Regions from separate parts of the Nonomuraea sp. NPDC049419 genome, predicted to be linked through region 3. Evidence: riboswitches for the same ligand, from Rfam matches in the RefSeq annotation. Region 3 holds a riboswitch; each other region holds the start of a gene.

Region 1 (4,781 bases), on a different contig from region 3:
TCGTGGGCCTGCGCGGAGGGGGAGGCGCAGCGTGATGCGGGCGCCGTGGGTCTCGACGTGCAGGCTGCCGTGGTGGGCGGTGGTGATGGCGCGGGCGATGGCCTGGCAGAGGCCGGTGCCTCCCTGGTCGCCGGCCGGCTCGTCGCTCGTTTCCGAGGGGTTGTCGCTGGTCAGGCGGAGTTCCGCGTAGCCGGCCGTGCGGTGCAGGGTGACGGTCGCCGGGTGGCGGGTGGTGCGGAGGAGGATGGCCAGGAGACGGGTCAGGTAGGTGGATGAGGCGCGCGTGAGGACGGCGGGGTCCAGGCGGAGCCGCACGTCGCCGATACCGGCCGAGGCCGACTCCACCAGGGCGGTCAGGTTCACGTCGGTCAGTTCGCGGTCGTCGAGGCCGGCTTCGAGCCTGGACAGCAGGAGCAGGTCGGTGGTGACGTGTTCCAGCCGGTCGAGGTCGTCGCTGACGTGGTCGAGCAGGTCGGTCACGTCGATGTCGTCCGGGTGCCGCCGGGCCGCCTCCACCTGGACGCGCAGCGCGGCCAGCGGCGTACGGACCTCGTGGGAGGCGTCGGCGGTGAAGCGCCGCGCCGCCCGCGCCCGTTCGTGCAGCTCGTCGGCGCGCGGGATGAGCACGGGCATGCCCACCAGCTCGTCCCGCTCGCGCCCGCAGGCGTCGAGGCACGGCTGGTTGGCCGCCATGATCGTCATGTCCCCTGCCATGACCAGGCACGGGTTCGGGACGGCCGCCAGCAGCGCGGCATGGTCGTGTCTCATCAGGTTCCTCCCCAGGCGCTCAGCGAGCCTGTCACCAGCTAGGACAGCGCAGCTTCCCGGTCTGTGACCGCGAGGCGGGGACTTTGCCGAGCCGAGGGCTTAGCGGGAGGTGGCAAGGGGAGGGTGCGGTGGACTGCGGCGAGGGGGAGGCGTGCCATGAAGGTCGTGGTGGTCGGCGGGACCGGCCTGATCGGATCGAAGCTGGTGACCAGGCTGTCGCGTGACGGCCACGAGGCGGTGGCGGCTTCGCCGCGCACCGGGGTGAACACGCTCACCGGCGAGGGTCTCGCCGAAGCGCTGGAGGGGGCGCAGGTGGTGGTCGACGTGTCGAACGCGCCGTCGTTCGAACCGGCCGCCGTCCTGGAGTTCTTCGAGACCTCCACCGGCAACCTGCTGGCCGCCGAGTTGGAGGCGGGAGTCGGGCACCATGTCGCGTTGTCCATCGTGGGCACCGAACGCATGCCGGACAACGGATATTTCCGGGCGAAGGTCGCGCAGGAGCAGCTGATCGAGAAGTCGGGGATCCCGTACTCGCTGGTGCACGCGACGCAGTTCTTCGAGTTCGTGAAGGGCATCGCGGACGAGGCCGCCGACGGGGGAGTGGTGCGCATCGCGCCTGTGCTGTTCCAGCCGATCGCCGGGGACGACGTGGCGGCGGCGCTGTGCGAGGTCGCGGAGGGTAGGCCGCTCAACGGCCGGCTGGAGGTGGCCGGGCCGGAGCGGGTCAGGATGGACGAGTTCGTCCGGCAGGCGCTGGCGGGGCTCGGTGACCACCGTGAGGTGGTCACCGACCCGCACGCGCGCTACTTCGGGAGCGAGCTGGGCGAGCACTCGCTCGTGCCGCTGGGGGAGGCGCGGCTCGGCGGGGCTCGCTACGGCGACTGGGCCGCCGCCGGGTAGCACGCCCGAGACGTCAGACGGACTGGCGGCCCAGGGCGCGGAGCTGGTCGGGCGTCAGAGCCGAGACGTTCTGGTCGATGGGGACGTCCGTGTACTGGTGGATCGCCCACGACTTCCAGTCGGCCGGCGGCGTGATCGCGCCCTTGGCCCGGCTGTAGTGGGCGACCCAGAGCGGGTACTGCGCCAGGCCGTGGCCGTAGGTGTCGGCGAAGTTCCAGCCGCTGTAGAAGAGCGGCTTGGTGCCGGTCTGGTTCTCCACGTACGACAGCCACGCCTTGGCCCAGGCGTTGACCTCCGCGACGGACTTGCCGTCGGTCGTCTCCAGGTCGAGGACCAGCAGGTCACCGGCCCTGGCGGGCTGGGCGTTCACCGCGGCCAGGAAGTGGTTGGCGTCGGCGATGGGGTCGTCGGCGGGGTGGCCGTAGTGGTAGGCGCCGCGCACGATGCCCTTCTCGCCGAGCTCCCGCCAGTGCCTGGCGAAGGAGGAGTCGACGAAGTCGGTCCCCTCGGTGGCCTTGATGATGCCGAACTGCGCGGAGCTGGAGCTCCAGTCGTACAGCGGCTCGTAGTGGGAGATGTCCAGGCCGTAGGTCAGGGCGGAGCTGTGCTGGGCCGCCTCGTGCGGGGCGACCTGGTCGGTGGTGGAGGCGTGTGCGGTGCCGGTGACGGCGGTGACGGCGGCGAGTACGGCTCCGCCGAGCGCCAGTCCGAGGCGCTTGCGGTTCTCGGCAAGCTTGGCCATACGGATGTTGACTCCTTGCTTCCATGCCGCCTACCGGGTTAGCTGACGGGTTCGGGACTGGAAGTGCCCTACGGACGCGGGCATGAGCGGGCGTCCGATTCACCCCGGAAAGTGGGTCCCCGGTTCCGCGGGACGCGGATTCGGCGGCCGTACGCCGGAGACGGCGTACGGTCCGGTCAAAGATGCGAGGGCACGCGCTGCGGTGGTCCCTCGACCCGCAAAAGTACATAATTCGCAAAAGTATCTGCAAGTACTCTAAAGGGACTTTCACTCCGCTGACCTGGTAAGCGGTTCGAAATCCCCGTGTAGGTCGCGGATCCGGAAATGGGTAAAGTTTTCCGGCGTTCACTCCAGACGAAGCGTCCGGGCCGTCCTGGAGAGGGTCTCCGGCGGCAGCGCGGCGCCGTACGACGGCACGAGCTCGCGCAACGCCGGCCGCCAGCCGTCCAGGCGGCCGGGGAAGGCGCGTCCGAGCACGTCCAGCATGATCGCCACGGACGCCGACGCCCCCGGCGAGGCCCCGAGCAGGGCGGCGAGCCCGCCGTGGGCCGACGTCACCACCTCGGTGCCGAACCCGGCGATCGACCCGCGCCCGTTCACCGGCTTGACCACCTGCACCCGCTGGCCCGCGGTGATCGGCTCCCAGTCCGCCGCCCGCGCCTCGGGGACGAACCGGCGCAGCGCTCGCAGCCGGTCGCCGCGCGTCTGCGCGAGCTGCCCGACCAGGTAGCGCAGCAGGGCGGGCTCGGCGCGGGCGGCGCCGAGCAGTGTCACGACGTTGCCGGGCGTGACGGATCCCGGCAGGTCGGTGAGCCTGCCGCGCTTGAGGAAGCGCGGCGAGAACGCGGCGAAGGGCCCGAACATCAGGTACGTCCGCCCGTCCACGACCCGGGTGTCGAGATGCGGCACCGACAGGGCGGGCGCACCCGGCTCGGCGTGGCTGTAGACCTTGGCGTGGTGCCCGGCCACCAGCTCGGCCCGGCCCGTCCGCAGGAACCGCCCGCTGATCGGAAACCCCCCGTACGCCCGCGTCTCCGCCACCCCGGCGCTCTGCAGCAGCGGCAGCGTGCCCCCGCCCGCCCCCAGGAACACGAACGACCCGCGCACCCCGTAGTCGCGGGCACCCGCCAGGTCGCGCACCCGCAGCCGCCACGACCTGCGGTCACGGGAGAGCCCGCGCACCTCGTGCCCGGTCCGCACCTCGACGCCGGCACGTTCGAGCGCGGCGAACAGCCGCCGGGTCAGCACGCCGTAGTCGACGTCGGTGCCGCCACGAGAACGGCACAGCGCCACCTGCTCACCGGCGGGCCGGCCGGCGAACATCAGCGGCAGTAGCTCCGCCATCACCGCCCGGTCGCGGATGAGCTCGAGCCCCTCGAACAGCGGATGGTCGCGCAGCGCCGCGTGCCGCAGCCGCAGGTGCTCGACCCCGGCCGCGCCCCGGGCGAAGGAGAGGTGCGGCACCGGCCGGATGAACCCGGAGGGATCGCCCAGCGTGCCCTCCTCGACCAGACTCGCCCACAGCTGCCGGGAGAGCTGGAACTGCTCGTTGATCGCGATGGCCCCGCCGACGTCGATCGGGCCGTCGCCGGTGAGCGGCGTGTAGTTGAACTCGCACAGTCCCGCGTGCCCGGTGCCGGCGTTGTTCCAGGCCGACGAGCTCTCCAGGCCGAGGCCGTCGAGCCGCTCCAGGACGAGCACCGACCAGTCCGGCTGCACGCGGCGCAGCAGCACGCCCAGGGTGGCGCTCATGATGCCACCGCCGACCAGGACCACGTCGTAGCCCACCCGGCTCACCTCCAACTCATATGACATGTTCGCTACTTGTATAACAGCGTCCGCGCGGCGTGCGGGATCCGGAGTAGCGTGGATCTTCGAGCGCCCGTACGGCACAGGAGGTGATCACGATGCACCCGGTCTAGCGACGGCCCCACCCGGGGGCGTCACGGAGCCGAAAGGTGACCGTATGAGCAAGACCGACAAGACCCGTCCCTGGTGGGTGAAGATGGCCGAGGCGCCGATGGTGCACTGCCGGCCCGTTCACGACCACCGCGACGGCGTCTGCACCCTTCCCGGCCGCGTCGACCGCGAGAGCGCGTCGCTCAACCGGCGCATGAGCGGCTGCTACTGGCAGGCCACCGACACGTTCCTGTTCGGTGAGGGCACCCTCAGCGGAGGCCGGGAGTGGACCGACTACTGCCGTGAGGCGCGCCGCCGCGAGCGGCGCGCGGCCCGCCGCGAGCTGCGCGACTACCGCGACGGCGACTGACAGCGCCCCGGGAGGCGTCCGCCTCCCGGCGCATCAATGGGACACTCCACGCATTACTGGTTGAACCGTCGTGGAGGTGGGCGTATGTACGCGAAGTCCCTG
Region 2 (4,781 bases), on a different contig from region 3:
GGTCGGCATCGGCCTGCCCACCTGGGCCCCGATCGTGTCGCCCGACACCAACACGTGCGTGATCCCGATCTCCGAGCAGCGCGCGCAGTGCACGCCCGCCGACAAGCCGACCCCGGCCGCCCAGGCCGGGATGAAGCCGGGCGACGAGATCGTCGCCTTCGACGGCAAGAAGATCACCTCGTGGGACGACGCCACCAAGCTCATCCGCTCCCACGGCCCCGGCCCGGCCAAGGTCGGCATCGTCCGCGACGGCAAGCCGATGACGCTCGACGTCACGCTCATCGCCCAAGACCGGCCCAACCTCGACGACCCGACGAAGATCGACAGGAACGTCGGCTTCCTCGGCGTGCTGCCCACCGAGGTCATGCAGAAGCAGAGCATCGGCCAGGTGGTCGGCTACATGGGCGACCTGTCGGTCAGGGTCGCGAGCTCCCTGCTCAACCTGCCCAACAAGATGGTCGGCGTCTGGCACGCCGCCTTCTCCGGCGAGGAGCGCGACCCCGAGGGCCCGGTCGGCGTGGTCGGCGCGGGCCGCATGGGCGGGGAGATCCTCGCCTCCGACCTGTCGACCGAGAAGAAGATCGCCATCTTCGTCAACCTGCTGGCCGGCTTCAACCTGGCGATCGGCATGTTCAACCTGCTGCCGCTGCTGCCGCTCGACGGCGGCCACATCGCGGGCGGCCTGTGGGAGGGCATCAAGCGGGCCTACGCCAGGATCATGCGCAGGCCGGAGCCCGCCTATGTGGACATCGCGAAGGTGCTGCCGGTGACGTACGCGGTGGCGATCGTCATGATCATCATGGCCGGCCTGCTCGTCTACGCCGACCTGGTCAACCCGCTCACGCTGACGAACTGACGTCCTGCCGGTCCGCTGGGCGTCACCAGCTCAGCACCCGCAGCCGCGCCCGCTCCCTGGCAGGTCGCGCCGGCACGCGCAGCTCGGGCACGGCGTCGCGCAGCACCGAGATCCCGAGCGGCACGAGCACCAGGCACAGGGCGGCGCCCGACAGGACGCCGTCGACCAGCTCGCTCCTCTTCAGCACGCCGGTCCACAGCCACCCGGAGAACACGAACAACGCGAGGCGCCCGGTGCCGAACACGCCCGAACGGAAGGCGGCCGCGCCGAGGACCAGTGTCCCGAGGTAGAGGCCGAAGGCCGCTGAAACCGGCACCCGCCAGGGCCCGTAGGAGATGTCCGCGTACAGGTCCATGACGATCTCGGTCGTCCGCTCCAGCCCGAGCGTCCCGATGAGCCGCAGGGCCGTCTCGTCCACCCCGGCCCAGTACAGGCGCGAGAACAAGCCCACGACCAGCAGCGCGCCCCCCAGGAGGGCCGCCCGGGGCGAGCGCGTCGCGACCACCCTGGCCAGTGTGGCGAAGGCCAGGCACAGCACGATGGCGCCTGCCGTGTAGAGGGCGTACCCGGCCGTGGCGAGCCCGGGGCTCACGACGTACGCGGCCAGCTGCTCGGGCGCGGCGAACGGCTGCGTGGCGAAGGACGCCCGCTGCTCCGGGGTGAAGTCCGCCGCGCTCCACGCCAGATGGCGCAGCGCCAGCCCGGCGAACCACAGGAGCGGCCCGAGCACCAGGGCGCCGCCGCCGAGGAGCCGCCCGGGGAACCAGGCGTTGGGGTGGACCGATGGGGGAGTGAGGGTGATCGATGACATGGCGCTCACCCTGGCGTACGGGAGAAGACCGCCGCACCTGCCGTTCGTCAGGTGCGGGATGCCTCTTTCGTTCAGTTCATCGAGATGTGCACGTGGTCGTAGTGGTTCTCGGTGATGCTGCCGCGGTCGGACATCGTGCGCCAGCCGCTGCCGGAGTTGATGCGCTGCTTCCAGATCACGTACTTCACGCCGAGCTTGTCCTTGTTCTGCAGCGCCCACTCCGCGAGGCGGTCGCCGAGCGCGTTGTTGGCGGCCGTGGGCATGCTGCCGCCGGTGCTCATCATGAAGTCGCAGGCCCGGCCGAGCGGGTGCTCGCCGCTGGAGCCCCCGCGGAAGCAGCCGACCGTGAACGGCAGCGCGAAGTTCTTCTCCACCTGGGCCTTCATCAGCCGCGTACGCGGGGTGATGTTGTCGGTGCCGCCGGGCAGCTCGGGCGCCCAGGTGCCGTTGGACGTGCGGCCCGTGGCGACCGGCACCAGGTCCTGCAGCTTCTTCTCGATGTCCTTGATGACGTCCTCGGCCTCTCGGCGCTGGCCGGCGACCGTGGCGGCGTCCGACTTGATCTTGGCCGTCAGCGCGGCGGCCTCCTCGCTGGCCTTCTTGCGCTCGTCGCGGGCCTTGGCCACGCTCTGCACGACGGCCTGCTGCTCGGCGGTGAGCTGTTCGAGCAGGGCCGCGCTGCCGCCGTTGCTGGGCAGCATGAAGCCGGGCAGCGACGGGTCGATGTTCTGGTAGCGCAGGCGGGCGATCTCGGCGACCCGCTGCTCGGCCGCGGCCAGCGTCTGCTCGGCGGCGGCCAGCTTGGCCTGCGCGTTCTTGGCGGACTCCTGCGCCTCGGCCAGCTCGACCCGCTTGAGGTTGTACTTCTCGATGAGCTTGTCGACCTTGTTGTTGAGCTGCTTGAGCTGGGCGCGGAGCTCGGACTCGGTCGGTTTGGGCGCGGCCGTCGCGACGTTCGCCGGGAGGATGGCGAGGGCGGCGGCGGTGACGAGACCGATGGCAAGTTTCGCGGGGGACGAAGCCGCCACGTAAGAGTTCCTCTCCCTCTGCCGGCCGGGTTAGCTGACGGGTTCGGGCATGGAGCTCCCTACCGCTGTCGCGGATTCACCCCAAGGTGCGGATTGGGTCCCCGGCTCCCGGGCGACGCGCCCGGGATTAGGCGGGCGGTCGGCCGGGTTACGGCCGCCGCATATGGGGATATTAGTGGTAGATCACGAGTCATGCGACCTTAAGTAGAAATCTATTAGTGATCTATCTGTGATCGGAGCATGCGCGCCGCTTCCTCCGGGCGTACGTCGTTGACGAACGCCCCCATCGCCGACTCCGAGCCGGCCAGGTACTTGAGCTTGTTCGGCGCCCGCCTGATGCTGAACAGCTCCAGGTGCAGGTACGCCAGCTCCCTCCCCGTACGCACCGGCGCCTGGTGCCAGGCCGAGATGTACGGCATCACGACCCCGAACAGCCCGTCGAACGCCCGCAGCACCGAGGTGTAGAGCGGCGCGAACGCGGCACGCTCCGCCTCCGTCAGCGCCGCCAGGTCGGGCACCTGCCGGTGCGGATAAACGTGCACCTCGAACGGCCAGCGCGCCGCGGCGGGCACGAAGGCCGTCCACAGCTCGTTCGTGGCCACCACCCGCGTGCCCGCGGCTCGCTCGGCGGCCAGCACGTCGGCGAACAGGTTGCCCTTGTACCGCTGCGCCGCACCGAGCTGCAGCTTCGTCCTGGGCGTGACGTACGGGTAGGCGTAGATCTGGCCGTGCGGGTGGGCGATGGTGATGCCGATCTCCTCGCCCCGGTTCTCGAAGCAGAAGACCTGCTCGACGCCCTCAATGGCGGACAGCTCGGCCGTGCGGTCGGCCCACGCCTCCATGACCAGCTCCACCTGGTCGTCGGAGAGCCTGGAGAAGGAGGAGTCGTGGTCGGAGGTGAAGCACACCACCTCACACCGCCCCACTCCCGGCCGGACCTCACTCAGCCCGCCCACATCCTCATAAGTCCCCAAATTTCCGGAGAAAGAGGGGAAGCGGTTCTCGAACACGACCACGTCGTAGTCGTACGACGGGATCTCCGTCGACCGCTCGTCGGTCGACGGGCACAACGGGCACTCGGCCGTGCCGCCCGTGGGCAGGAACGTCCGCGTCTGCCGATGCCCCGCGATCGCGATCCACTCCTCGGTCAGCGGGTCGTAGCGCAGCTCGGAGGCCGGCGGCCGGGGCTCGAGCGGCCGGCGGTCGATCGCGCTCCTGTCGGCGTCGTCGCGCCGGTCGAAGTAGATCAGCTCCCGTCCGTCGGCGAGATGGGTGATGGTGCGCTTCACGAGCCCTCCGCGATGATCAGTTCGCCGGCCCGTCCGGCCAGCTCAGTGCGTGCTTCCTCGGGCAGGCCCGCGTCGCTGACGACCACGTCGGCCTCACTCAGCTCCGCGATCGTGCTGATGCCCACGGTGTTCCACTTCGTGTGGTCGGCGGGGACGACCAGCCGGGTCGCCGCCGCCACCAGCTCCCTGTCGGTCTCCGACTCCAGCAGGTTGGGCGTGGTGAACCCGGCCCGCACGCTCATTCCGTGCACGCCGAGGAAGAGCGTGTCGACGTGCAGGCGGCGGATCGCGGCCACCGCGACCGGCCCCACCAGCGCGTCGGACGGCGTGCGCACGCCACCGGTCAGCACGACCGTCCGGTCGGCGCGCGGGTTGCGGTGGAAGACCTCGGCGACCGGGATCGAGTTGGTGATCACGGTCAGCTCGGGCACGCCGATGAGGTGGTGCGCCAGCGCCCACGTGGTGGTGCCCGCCGACAGCGCGACGGCCGTGCCCGGCCGGACGAGCGTGGCCGCCTGCCGGGCGATGGCCTCCTTCTCCTGCTGCTGGCGGGCCGACTTGGCGGTGAAGCCCGGCTCTTCGGTCGATCCGGGGCCCAGGGCGGTCGCGCCGCCGTGCACCTTCTCCAGCAGGCCGCGCTCGGCCAGCACCTCGAGGTCGCGCCTGATGGTCATGTCGGAGACGCCGAGCTCGCGTACGAGGTCGGCCACCCGCACGCCGCCGTTGCTGCGGACGCGTTCGAGGATCGCCTGCTGACGCTGCTGTGCGAGCACACCCGCTCCTTCCAACACATTCCA
Region 3 (4,781 bases):
CTGCGCAAGCTGGCCGACCGCCGCGAGGTCCACTGGGACCCGAAGTGGGGCTCGGGCAAGCTCGTGCAGGAGCTGTTCGAGGCGCTGGTCGAGCACACGCTCGTGCAGCCGACGTTCGTCATGGACTACCCGCTGGAGACCTCGCCGCTGACCCGCCAGCACCGCGACAACCCGCTGCTGACCGAGAAGTGGGACCTCATCGGGTTCGGCACCGAGCTCGGCACCGCCTACTCCGAGCTGATCGACCCGATCGAGCAGCGGCGCCGGCTGGTCGAGCAGTCGCTGCTGGCCGCCGGCGGCGACCTGGAGGCCATGCAGCTCGACGAGGACTTCCTGCAGGCGCTCGAATACGCCATGCCGCCGACCGGGGGCATGGGCGCCGGCATCGACCGGATGATCATGGCGTTCACCGGCAAGAACATCCGCGAGACCATCCTGTTCCCGCTGGTCAAGCCCAGCCACTGAGCCCAGTCATTGAGCCCAGTCACTGAGCCCAGCCATTGGGCACGGTCGCTGAGCACGGTCGCTGAGCACGGTCAAGGCGGCGCTGCCCTGAGGGCGGCGCCGCCGTTTCGCGTGCGCGGTCAGGGCACTTCTGGACGCCTGCGCCGAACCGCATTCTGGTCGGCCCGCTTTCCGACATCTGATCGTCTGTAAGCACCCGGTCAAGTTCGCAGGACCGCAGGCGGGTCGGGCGCGCAGGTGCGGGCGGCTCTGCCGCATGGCCAGGGGCGGCCGTCGCGAGCCGGCCGGCGACGAGGCCGCACCGCCCTGGAACACCTCGCCGACCGGCCGTTCCGTCGTGCTGCCCGTACGCCGGGCGGGCGGCTGCAAATGGGTGCGAAGAGAAAGATCGAAAGGCGTTCGGCGCCGATTTCCGCGTTGCGCGGGCCCGCTATTTGGCGGCGTTCTGTAGTGCTTTATCGCCAGGGCGTCACATATTTCGGATCATGTCAATAGTGCTGGTCAAGCCACACGGTTGTCATGCTTGACGACCTTTCCAGGATGCGTTTACGGTCTGCGAGGAGCAACCTGGGTCCGGTCGAGAGGCCCACGTTCTGCTGTTGGGGGGGAGGGCTCCCGATGGAAGTGCTCACTGAAGGTGTTGAACTCAGCCATGCGGACCTCGCATTGCTGTCGGAGCTGGCGAAAGGGGTCACGGTCGACCGGGTGGGCAGACGGCTGGACATCAGCGGCCGTACCGTACGCCGGAGACTGCGGGGCATCTGCGACCGCATCGGCGTCGCCACGGCGATCGAGGCCGTGGCCTGGGCGGCCCGCCGCCAGCTGATCTGATCACGGCGACGGGCTCGTGTGGGGCGGGCCCCGCGGACCTCTGGAGGGCCTTCTGCGGTCCTCGCAGGGCGGCTCCTAACGGTGCGGGCTCATTCAGAGCGGCTCGGTCGGGGCGGCTCGGTCGGAACGGGCTCGGTCGGGGCGGCTCAGTCGGCGATGCGCACCGCGCCGGCGAAGGGCCGCCGCTCGATCGAGGCGATGCGGACGACGTCGCCGGTCCGCGGGGCGTGCACCATCATGCCGCCGCCGAGGTAGATGCCCACGTGGTGCAGGTCGCTGTAGAAGAAGACCAGGTCGCCTGGGCGCAGCTCGGAGCGGTCGATGTGGCGGCCCGCCGTCCACTGGCTGCCGGTGTAGTGCGGCAGCGAGATGCCGACCTGCTGGTACGCGGCCATGACGAGGCCGCTGCAGTCGTAGGAGTTGGGGCCTTCGGCGCCCCACACGTATGGCTTGAGCTGCTGCGTGAGCGCCCACCTGGCGGCCTGGGCGGCCTTGCCGCTGCCCACGATGGGCAGGTTGACGCGCTGGGCCCGGGTGCCCGGCCGGCCTGCTTCGCCGAGCGCCCGCCTGAAGAGGTTGCTCTCGACCTTGGTGACCAGTTTGGTGATCTTGTCGCGCTTGTTGTCGAGGTCGGAGATGAGTTTCTCGACCTCCTTGATGCGGGTGGCGGCGCCCGCCTTGGCCCGTTCGGCGGCCTCCCTGGCCTTGGTGACCTGGTTGACGGCCTCGCCCTGCTGCTGCTGCAGCACGTACGTGGTGGCGGCGCGGTCGAGGAACTCGTCGGGGTCGTCGGAGGTGGCGAAGGCGAGGGCGCGGCTGAGGCCGCCGGTGATGTAGGCGTTCTCGGCCAGTGCGGCGGCCTTGGCGCGCTTGGCGGCGAGGTCGGCCTCGCTGGTGGCCAGGGTCTTCTTCGCGGCGTCAGCGGCCCTCTTGGCGCTCTTGAGCTTCTCCCGCTGGCTGTTGTACTCCTCGGCCAGCGTCTCGATCTCGGTGTGCATCTTCTCGACCTGCTTGGCCAGGTCTTGGAGCGAGGGCTTGGGGTCGGCGGACGCGGAGCCGACGGGGGCGGCGACCAAAAAGGTGGCCAGTGTGACACTTATTACACCGAGCAGACGCGACCGCCGGGAGGCGTGTTGCGGAGGGCGGGCGTGCTTGCCCGCGGTCGTCCTCTCACGCGTGCGCGTGCGCTTCACCAACCAGCTCCTCTCGTCGACGCCTGCCGGGTTAGCTGACGGGTTCGGGCCGGAGCAGCCCTACCGGACATTGCGGATTCACCCCGATGGTGGCGCTGGGGGGCGTCACCGGCGGTTCCCCGGCTCCTCCTCGCGGAGGATTAGGCGTGTCGCCCGCGCGCGACACGCGGGGAACATCGTCGCTGGACACTAATGCACTCCGGGTTCGTGCTCAACCAGAACTGCCGACTCTGTAGAGGTTTCACAACCGAAGAGTCACAAGGTGATCTCGTGCCTGGCCGTACGAAACGCAACTTATGACGGATTTGCCGCCTGATCTGGCGACTCGCGGGCCTGCTCAGAGCGCGTGCTCGGATGAGCACGAGTTGTAACAGCATGGGCCGAGACGTGGGAGTTAGGGCCGAGCCGTAATGACATCTGTACCCTGGAGGGCCATGGAGCAGGTGGCCGAACTGACAGCAGCCGAGACCGCGGTGGTGGTCCGGCGCGCCCGCACGCCCGACGTGCGGGGCATCAGGAGGCTCGTGGACACCTACGCGGGGGCGGGCCCGCGGCTCCTGAAGAAGGCCACCGTCACCCTGTACGAGGACGTACAGGAGTTCTGGGTGGCCGAACGGGGCGGGCAGGTCGTCGGTTGCGGTGCGCTCCACGTGCTCTGGGAGGACCTCGCCGAGGTCCGCACCGTGGCCGTGGATCCGCAGTGCCGTGGCATGGGCGTCGGCCATCGGATCGTCTCGGCGCTGATACAGCAGGCGAATGATCTAGGTCTGCGGCGTGTGTTCTGTCTGACTTTTGAGGTCGACTTCTTCGCAAGACTGGGCTTTCGCCGGATTCAGGGCACGCCGGTCTCGCCCGAGGTGTACGCCGAACTGCTGGCCTCGTACGACGAGGGTGTCGCGGAGTTCCTCGACCTGGAACACGTCAAACCGAACACCCTTGGCAACACCCGCATGCTGCTGCATCTGACATCGGGTGACGCGGACCTTGACCAGATGGAAAGGTGATTGTTGATACCTATGTCGATACGTTGGGCAGCACAGGCATGTGTCCTGACACGTGCCACATGCGCACTCGAAGCGAGGTGACACGGTGAGCACCGGACAGCCGCCGTATCCACAGGACGAATCCGGCGAGAATTCTGCACCCGGCACCCCTTACGGGCAGCAGAACGCGGGCCGCCACCCCGGCGAGCCCGACCCGGACGTCACTGTGGTCGGCTACCGGGCGGACGACGCCTACGGGCAGCAGCCCCAGTACGGACAGCAACAACAACAACAGTACGGCTATGGCCAGCAGCAACCCCAGTACGGCCAGCAGCCGCCCTCATACGGCCAGCAACCCCAGTACGGCCAGCAGGGCTACGGCCAGCAGCAGCAGTCGCAGCCCGGTTACGGGCAGCAGGGCTACCCCCAGCAGGGCTACGACCCCCAGCAGCAGCAGCAGGGCTACGACCCCCAGCAGCAGCAGGGCTACGACCCCCAGCAGCAGGGCTACGGACAGCAGCAGCAGTCCCAGCCGGGCTACGGCCAGCAGCCCCAGTACGGACAGCAGCCCCCGTCGCAGCCCGGCTACGGCCAGCAGCAGGGCTATGACCCCCAGCAGGGCTATGGCCAGCAGCAGCAGGGTTACGGCCAGCAGCCGCCGTCCCAGCCCGGCTACGGCCAGCAGCAGGGCTACGGCCAGCAGCAGGGCTACGGCCAGCAGCCCCCGTCCGGCCAGCAGGGTTACGGTCAGCAGCAGCAGTCGCAGCCGGGCTACGGCCAGCAGGGCTACGACGCCCAGCAGGCATACGGGCAGCAGCAGGGTTACGGCCAGCAGCAGCAGTCGCAGCCCGGCTACGGGCAGCAGGCCTACGGCCAGCAGGGCTACGACCCCCAGCAGCAGTACGGCCAGCAGCCCGGCTACGGGCAGCCCCAGCCGTACGGTCAGGGCGGCTACGGCCAGCAGCCCGGCTACGGGCAGCCCTACGGCAAGCCGGTCGGCGTCCAGCCGCCCGGTGCGCCCGCGCCGCTCGCCGAGTGGTGGCAGCGCCTGCTCGCCAGGTTCCTCGACGGCGTCATCTTCGGCATCGTCATGTACGTGGTGCAGCTCCTGCTGGCGCCGCTGTACCCCTCCTACAGCTCGATCACGGGCCTCACGAGCGGGATCACCTTCGGGATCCTGTACTACGTGGTCGTCTCGATCGTCGTCACCATCGTCTATCTGCTCTACGACTTCCTGCTGACGAAGATGAAGGGCCAGACCGTCGGCAAGATGGCGCTGGGCATCAAGGTCGTCCAGGTCGGCGGGCAG
Region 4 (4,781 bases), on a different contig from region 3:
CGCTCGGGACTTGACGGATGGGAGGCATAGAGCACATATTCCACCGCATTTGGCGTCAAGTCGGAAATGTTGGTCGTTGCCAGGCGTTTTTGCATGGCGATGAACGTGGCAGGGTCCCGCGTCAGATCCAGCGCGTGCACGTCGGCCCTGGCCTCGATGTGCCGGCTGATCAGGTTCTGGGCCGGGCCCAGCAGGAACCCGCCGATCGTCATCAGCCCCAGCAGCGCGCCGACCGCCCGCGGGTCGGTGATCGAGGTGACCTTCGTCCGCCGCCGCAGCGGGTCGAACACCAGGTAGAGCAGGATCGCGCCGAACGCCGAGCCGAGCGCGCCGATGAGCGTGCCGTGCAGGACGTCGTCGTACTTGGCGTGGCCCAGCTCGTGCGCCACGACCAGCTCCACCTCGCGCTGCGGGGCCTTGAGCAGCGTGTCGTAGACGACGATGCGGCGGGTCGCGCCGAAGCCCGACACGTACGCGTTGAGCGCCGTCGTCCTGCGTGAGGCGTCGGCCACCAGCACGTCCTCCACCGGCACGCCGTCGCGCGCGGCCAGGTCGAGCAGGTTCGTCCGCAGCGCGCCCTGCCGCATCGGGGTGAACTCGTTGAACAGCGGCTCGAACACCACCGGGTAGACGAACGAGGCCGCCACCGTGAACGCGAACGCCCCCAGCGCCGCCGGGATCCACCAGCGCCGCACGTGGCGGGCCAGCGCGACCAGGACCAGCAGCATGAGGCTGAGCAGGACCGTCTCCACGCCCAGGCTCTTCAGCCGGTCCGCCGTCCAGCCCGCCCAGTCCTGGGTGGACAGGCCGTACTCGCGCATGATCGTCTCGAACCACATGCCGAGCGGCCACCTGAGCGCCTCGACGATCGCGGTGATCACCACGGTGCCGATGATCACCCGCAGCCACCACGGGCCCTTCAGCACGCCCAGCACCTTCGCCCCGAACGGGGTCGCCACCAGCAGGCCGGCGAAGATGAGGGTGAGCGCGAGCGAGAGGTAGCTCGGCAGGCTCGTCGCCGCGTCGAACGCCTCTCCCCTGGCGATCTGGGCGGCGGCGAAGTCGCGGGCCGGGTCGGGCGGGCCGCCCGTCAGGACGTGCCACGGTGTGGTGAACGCGGCCACGGCGATGATCACGATGCCCAGCAGCGCCAGCGCCACGCCCGCCTGACGGCGCAGCGCCGGCGTGGTCACCCCCCGCTCGTCCATCCCCGCACCCTTCCCCCCGCCTCCGGCGCCCGCGCCGTCCGGCCCGCCGCTCCGGCCCTTTCCGCGCTCCTCGCCGCCGTTCCCGGCGGCCCCGCCGTCCGGCCCGCCGCTCCGGCCCTTTCCGCGCTCCTCGCCGCCGTTCCCGGCGGCCGCTCCGCTGTCCGGCCCGCCGCCGCGGGCCTTCCCCTCGTTCGGCCCGCTGCTCGCCGGATCACTAGCGGCGGGTTCCGTGGCCGGTGAGCTTGGGGCGCCCACCGCTGTCAGGGCGCCCTCCGCATCCCGGGTCTCTTCCTCCGGGGCGTGGTTCGTCTCCCGGTCGTCCGGGTCTTGTCGTTCGCTCATCTGCCTCCCCTTCACACGAGCTGATCCCGCACGTACGCGCGCCACCGCGCGGTCAGCGTCGCGACGGAGAGCCCGAGCGCGGCGAGTGCCCGATCGGCCCCGTCCACGCGGGCCGCACGGTAGAGCCTCACCAGGGTCCCCTCACCGAACCGGTCAGCGAGGAAGCGACACGCCAGCCACGCCTCCTGGTACGCCCGCGCGAGCCCGGCCGGGTCACCCCCGTCCGCCGCGAAAGCCGCAGGTCCGGGCAGAACGGTCGGGAGGCGCCCGGCGCGCACCTCGGCGGCGAGCTCGGCGGCGGCCGTCGCCACGGGCAGTCCGGCGTCGCGGTAGGCGACGTAGTCGGCGAAGCCCTCGTACAGCCAGACGGGCAGGCCGTCGGTGCCGGCGACGACGTGCGTGAGCTCGTGGGCGAGGACGACGTCCCTGCCGACGGGGTTGAGGGTGGCGAACGCCTCGGGGACGACGATCACCCGCGTGCCGTCGGCCACCGCCGCGAGCCCGTCCACCCCGCCCACCCGGGCCAGGCGTGCGGCCTCGCGGGCGTCGGCCGGGACGACGATCAGGGGGCGTACGGGGCGGGCGAGCACCGCCGACACCCGCCGGCCCGCCGTGTCGGCCCTGCGCGCCAGCTCGTCGAGCCCCGCGGCGTCGTGGCCCACGACCGTGGACCACCGGCCGCGGCGTACGACGTGGGGCCCCGGCCACAGGTCGCGCGCCCGCGCAGGCAGGACGGGCGCGTCAGGCAGCGGAGCGGCGGCCGAGACGGCGAGGAGCACCAGGCCGGTCACCGCGACTCGTCGGCTCACCTGCTCGGACACAGTGCCCGATCGTATGCGCTGCCCTGCGGGTCAGGGCTCGGGAACGCGAGAGCCCCGTCCGGATCGGGGAGGATCCGGACGGGGCTTCTTCACACGCCGGGACGGACGGCGCCGACGAAGGACGACCTTCGCCATCCGCTCAGCTTGTCGATGCGTACCCGTTCACCTGTCCGCGGTGAATGGATCATCTTGCCCTTGCCGACGTACATGCCCACATGGCCGAGCCCGTTGAAGAACATCAGGTCGCCTGGCTTGAGATTGCGCCAGGAGACCTTCTTCCTCGTGCGGGCGAACTGGCTGTTCGTCACGCGCGGGAGTTTGACGCCGGCCTTCTTCCAGGCGAACTGGACGAGGCCTGAGCAGTCGAACGAACCAGGTCCTGTGCCCCCGTAACGGTACGGGTCACCGATCTGCTTCTTGGCCACGGCGACGGCCTTGCCGGCCCTCGCCTTCTGCCGGGCGGCTTTGGCGGCCTTCTTACGGGCCTTCGCCGACGCCGTGGTGCGGGCGGTGGTCGCCGCCTTCACCGTCGCGCCGGCCGCCGCACTGGTCTCGCGGGTCGTCGCCGCCTGGGCCGCCGGGGCATGGAGGACCATACCTCCGGCCGTCACGGTCATCGTGAGTGCTACGCCACTCAGGGCAAGGCGGGACAGGCGGGGGTTCTGCAGGGAGTTAGACAGGATTTCTCCTTGTGTCTTCCACGAACGCCTACCGGGTTAGCTGACGGATTCGGGCGTGGAAGTCGCCCTACGGCGCGATGGGCGCGCCGATTCACCCCTGATCCCTTGGGGAACGTGGGATCGCTGGGTCCCCGGCTCCGTGCCTCCTGGCTGCACGGATTCGGCAGGTCGGCACCCCGATCAGAAGTGCGATGGGGATATCAGGGCCGACCGGCGGATTTTGATCTGTCTCACATCGGGAGGGACCGATGCCGGTTCGCGGCGACATGGCTTGTTCACCGCGACGACGCCAGAAGCTACGCCGAAGGGTCAAGGATCGGCAAAGCGTGAATGCCCCTGTAAAGATCAGATAGCGGGATTTGTCAGACTTGAAACCCCTGCTGGAACCCCAGGCCTTGTGACCAAAATGTGACCTCACTCACACTTGCTTTCGCCGGCTTCTGTCAGGTCCCAGCAGTCACATGAGTCACACCGGTCACAAACGCGAACACTCTTCTCCCCCCGCCGGCCTGCCGGACACGAGGGACGCCGTTCCGAAAAAATCCGCCCTTTGTACGACTTGCCCTAGTAGTGACCGATCAAGAGGTCATACCCGTCGCAGCCAGGTGGATCAAGGAACTTGGAAACTATGGATCTTCGTAGATGAGCTGCGACACGGATCACAGCCGAGCGGCCTCCGCGTGCGCAGAGTGCTGATGCTGAACGCGACTGCGATGAGGGGCGTGCCAAGCGCGAGCGTCAGGAGCCGGCGCCAGGCCGGAACCCCCGCGGTCACGTAGTAACCCCCGGCGGCCGAACCGCCGGGGCTTACCCGGCCGGACAAAAACCTTAGCGGCCGGGCTTGAGCGGCCGGATCGCCCGGGAGCCGGGAGCCCGGAGCTGCGAGCTGGGAGCCCGGAGCCCGGAGCCCGGAGCCGGATGTCGGGTTACGGGCGGATGGCGCCGACGAGGTTGCGGCCGTAGGCGGAGAGTTTGACGACCTTGACGACGTCGCCGGTCTGCGGCGCGTGGACGATCTGCCCGTTACCCGCATAAATGCTGACGTGTCCGAGGCCCTCGGAGAAGATGAGGTCGCCGGGCTGCAGGGCGTCCAGGGAGACCCGCCGGCTCTGGCCCCAGGCCCACTGCTGCCACGTCGTCCGGGGCAGCGAGACCCCGGCGGCCCGCCAGGCCGCCTGCGTGAGCCCCGAGCAGTCGTACCCGCCGGGCCCGGTGCCGCCGAACACGTACGGCTTGCCGACCTGCGCGTACGCGAACCGCAGCACCGCCGCCGCGCTCCCCGACGCCGGCCCGGTGTACTTGATGCCGGTGCTGTTGGGGTTGCCCGGGTTGTACGCCCCCAGCTTCTTCAGCAGCTTCTTCTGCTGCGCGATCAGCTTGAGGATCTCCGAGCGTTCCTTCTGGACGGCGTCGCGTTCCTTGTCGGCGGCCTTGAGCGCCTTCTGCGCCTTGTCCCGCTCGATCTTCAGGCCCCGGTTCTCCCGGTCGAAGGCGGCGAGCTTCTGCAGGCGTTCCTGGGAGAGCTGCCCGGCCACGGCGAGCCCGGACAGGCGGCCCTGGGGGTCGTTCGAGCCGAAGATGCCGGGCCATGAGGTGATGTCCTCGCCCAGCTTGTAGCTGTCGACGGCCATGCCGACCACCTGGGCGCGCAGGTCGGCGACGGTGGCCAGCTTGCGCTTGTAACTGGTGTCGAGCGAGGAGTAGGTGCCCTTGGCCTTCTTGTAGCGCTC

What was found. A riboswitch is a leader RNA that binds a small molecule or an ion and turns the genes downstream of it on or off. The one in region 3 is predicted to bind cyclic di-AMP.
Region 1: it holds a riboswitch for cyclic di-AMP, as region 3 does, so the genes downstream of both, AB0K12_RS30635 (GH25 family lysozyme) here and AB0K12_RS15905 (C40 family peptidase) in region 3, are expected to answer to the same signal.
Region 2: it holds a riboswitch for cyclic di-AMP, as region 3 does, so the genes downstream of both, AB0K12_RS34580 (hypothetical protein) here and AB0K12_RS15905 (C40 family peptidase) in region 3, are expected to answer to the same signal.
Region 4: it holds a riboswitch for cyclic di-AMP, as region 3 does, so the genes downstream of both, AB0K12_RS13900 (C40 family peptidase) here and AB0K12_RS15905 (C40 family peptidase) in region 3, are expected to answer to the same signal.

What each region holds. Positions count from the first base shown of each region.
Region 1 is NZ_JBFAQB010000012.1:153,704-158,484, reverse strand. It holds gene AB0K12_RS30645 (HAMP domain-containing sensor histidine kinase) at 1-768, opposite strand, end outside; gene AB0K12_RS30640 (SDR family oxidoreductase) at 925-1,668, shown strand; gene AB0K12_RS30635 (GH25 family lysozyme) at 1,682-2,410, opposite strand; cyclic di-AMP (ydaO/yuaA leader) riboswitch at 2,423-2,566, opposite strand; gene mqo (malate dehydrogenase (quinone)) at 2,756-4,225, opposite strand; gene AB0K12_RS30625 (hypothetical protein) at 4,377-4,679, shown strand; gene AB0K12_RS30620 (GNAT family protein) at 4,764-4,781, shown strand, end outside.
Region 2 is NZ_JBFAQB010000016.1:12,874-17,654, reverse strand. It holds gene AB0K12_RS34590 (site-2 protease family protein) at 1-856, shown strand, start outside; gene AB0K12_RS34585 (hypothetical protein) at 879-1,667, opposite strand; gene AB0K12_RS34580 (hypothetical protein) at 1,739-2,695, opposite strand; cyclic di-AMP (ydaO/yuaA leader) riboswitch at 2,701-2,839, opposite strand; gene galT (galactose-1-phosphate uridylyltransferase) at 2,911-3,984, opposite strand; gene AB0K12_RS34570 (DeoR/GlpR family DNA-binding transcription regulator) at 3,981-4,757, opposite strand.
Region 3 is NZ_JBFAQB010000004.1:396,147-400,927, forward strand. It holds gene lysX (bifunctional lysylphosphatidylglycerol synthetase/lysine--tRNA ligase LysX) at 1-465, shown strand, start outside; gene AB0K12_RS15900 (LuxR C-terminal-related transcriptional regulator) at 1,084-1,296, shown strand; gene AB0K12_RS15905 (C40 family peptidase) at 1,443-2,372, opposite strand; cyclic di-AMP (ydaO/yuaA leader) riboswitch at 2,495-2,646, opposite strand; gene AB0K12_RS15910 (amino-acid N-acetyltransferase) at 2,924-3,493, shown strand; gene AB0K12_RS15915 (RDD family protein) at 3,579-4,781, shown strand, end outside.
Region 4 is NZ_JBFAQB010000003.1:850,175-854,955, reverse strand. It holds gene AB0K12_RS13910 (M48 family metallopeptidase) at 1-1,550, opposite strand, end outside; gene AB0K12_RS13905 (hypothetical protein) at 1,562-2,371, opposite strand; gene AB0K12_RS13900 (C40 family peptidase) at 2,461-2,967, opposite strand; cyclic di-AMP (ydaO/yuaA leader) riboswitch at 3,062-3,227, opposite strand; gene AB0K12_RS13895 (NlpC/P60 family protein) at 3,978-4,781, opposite strand, start outside.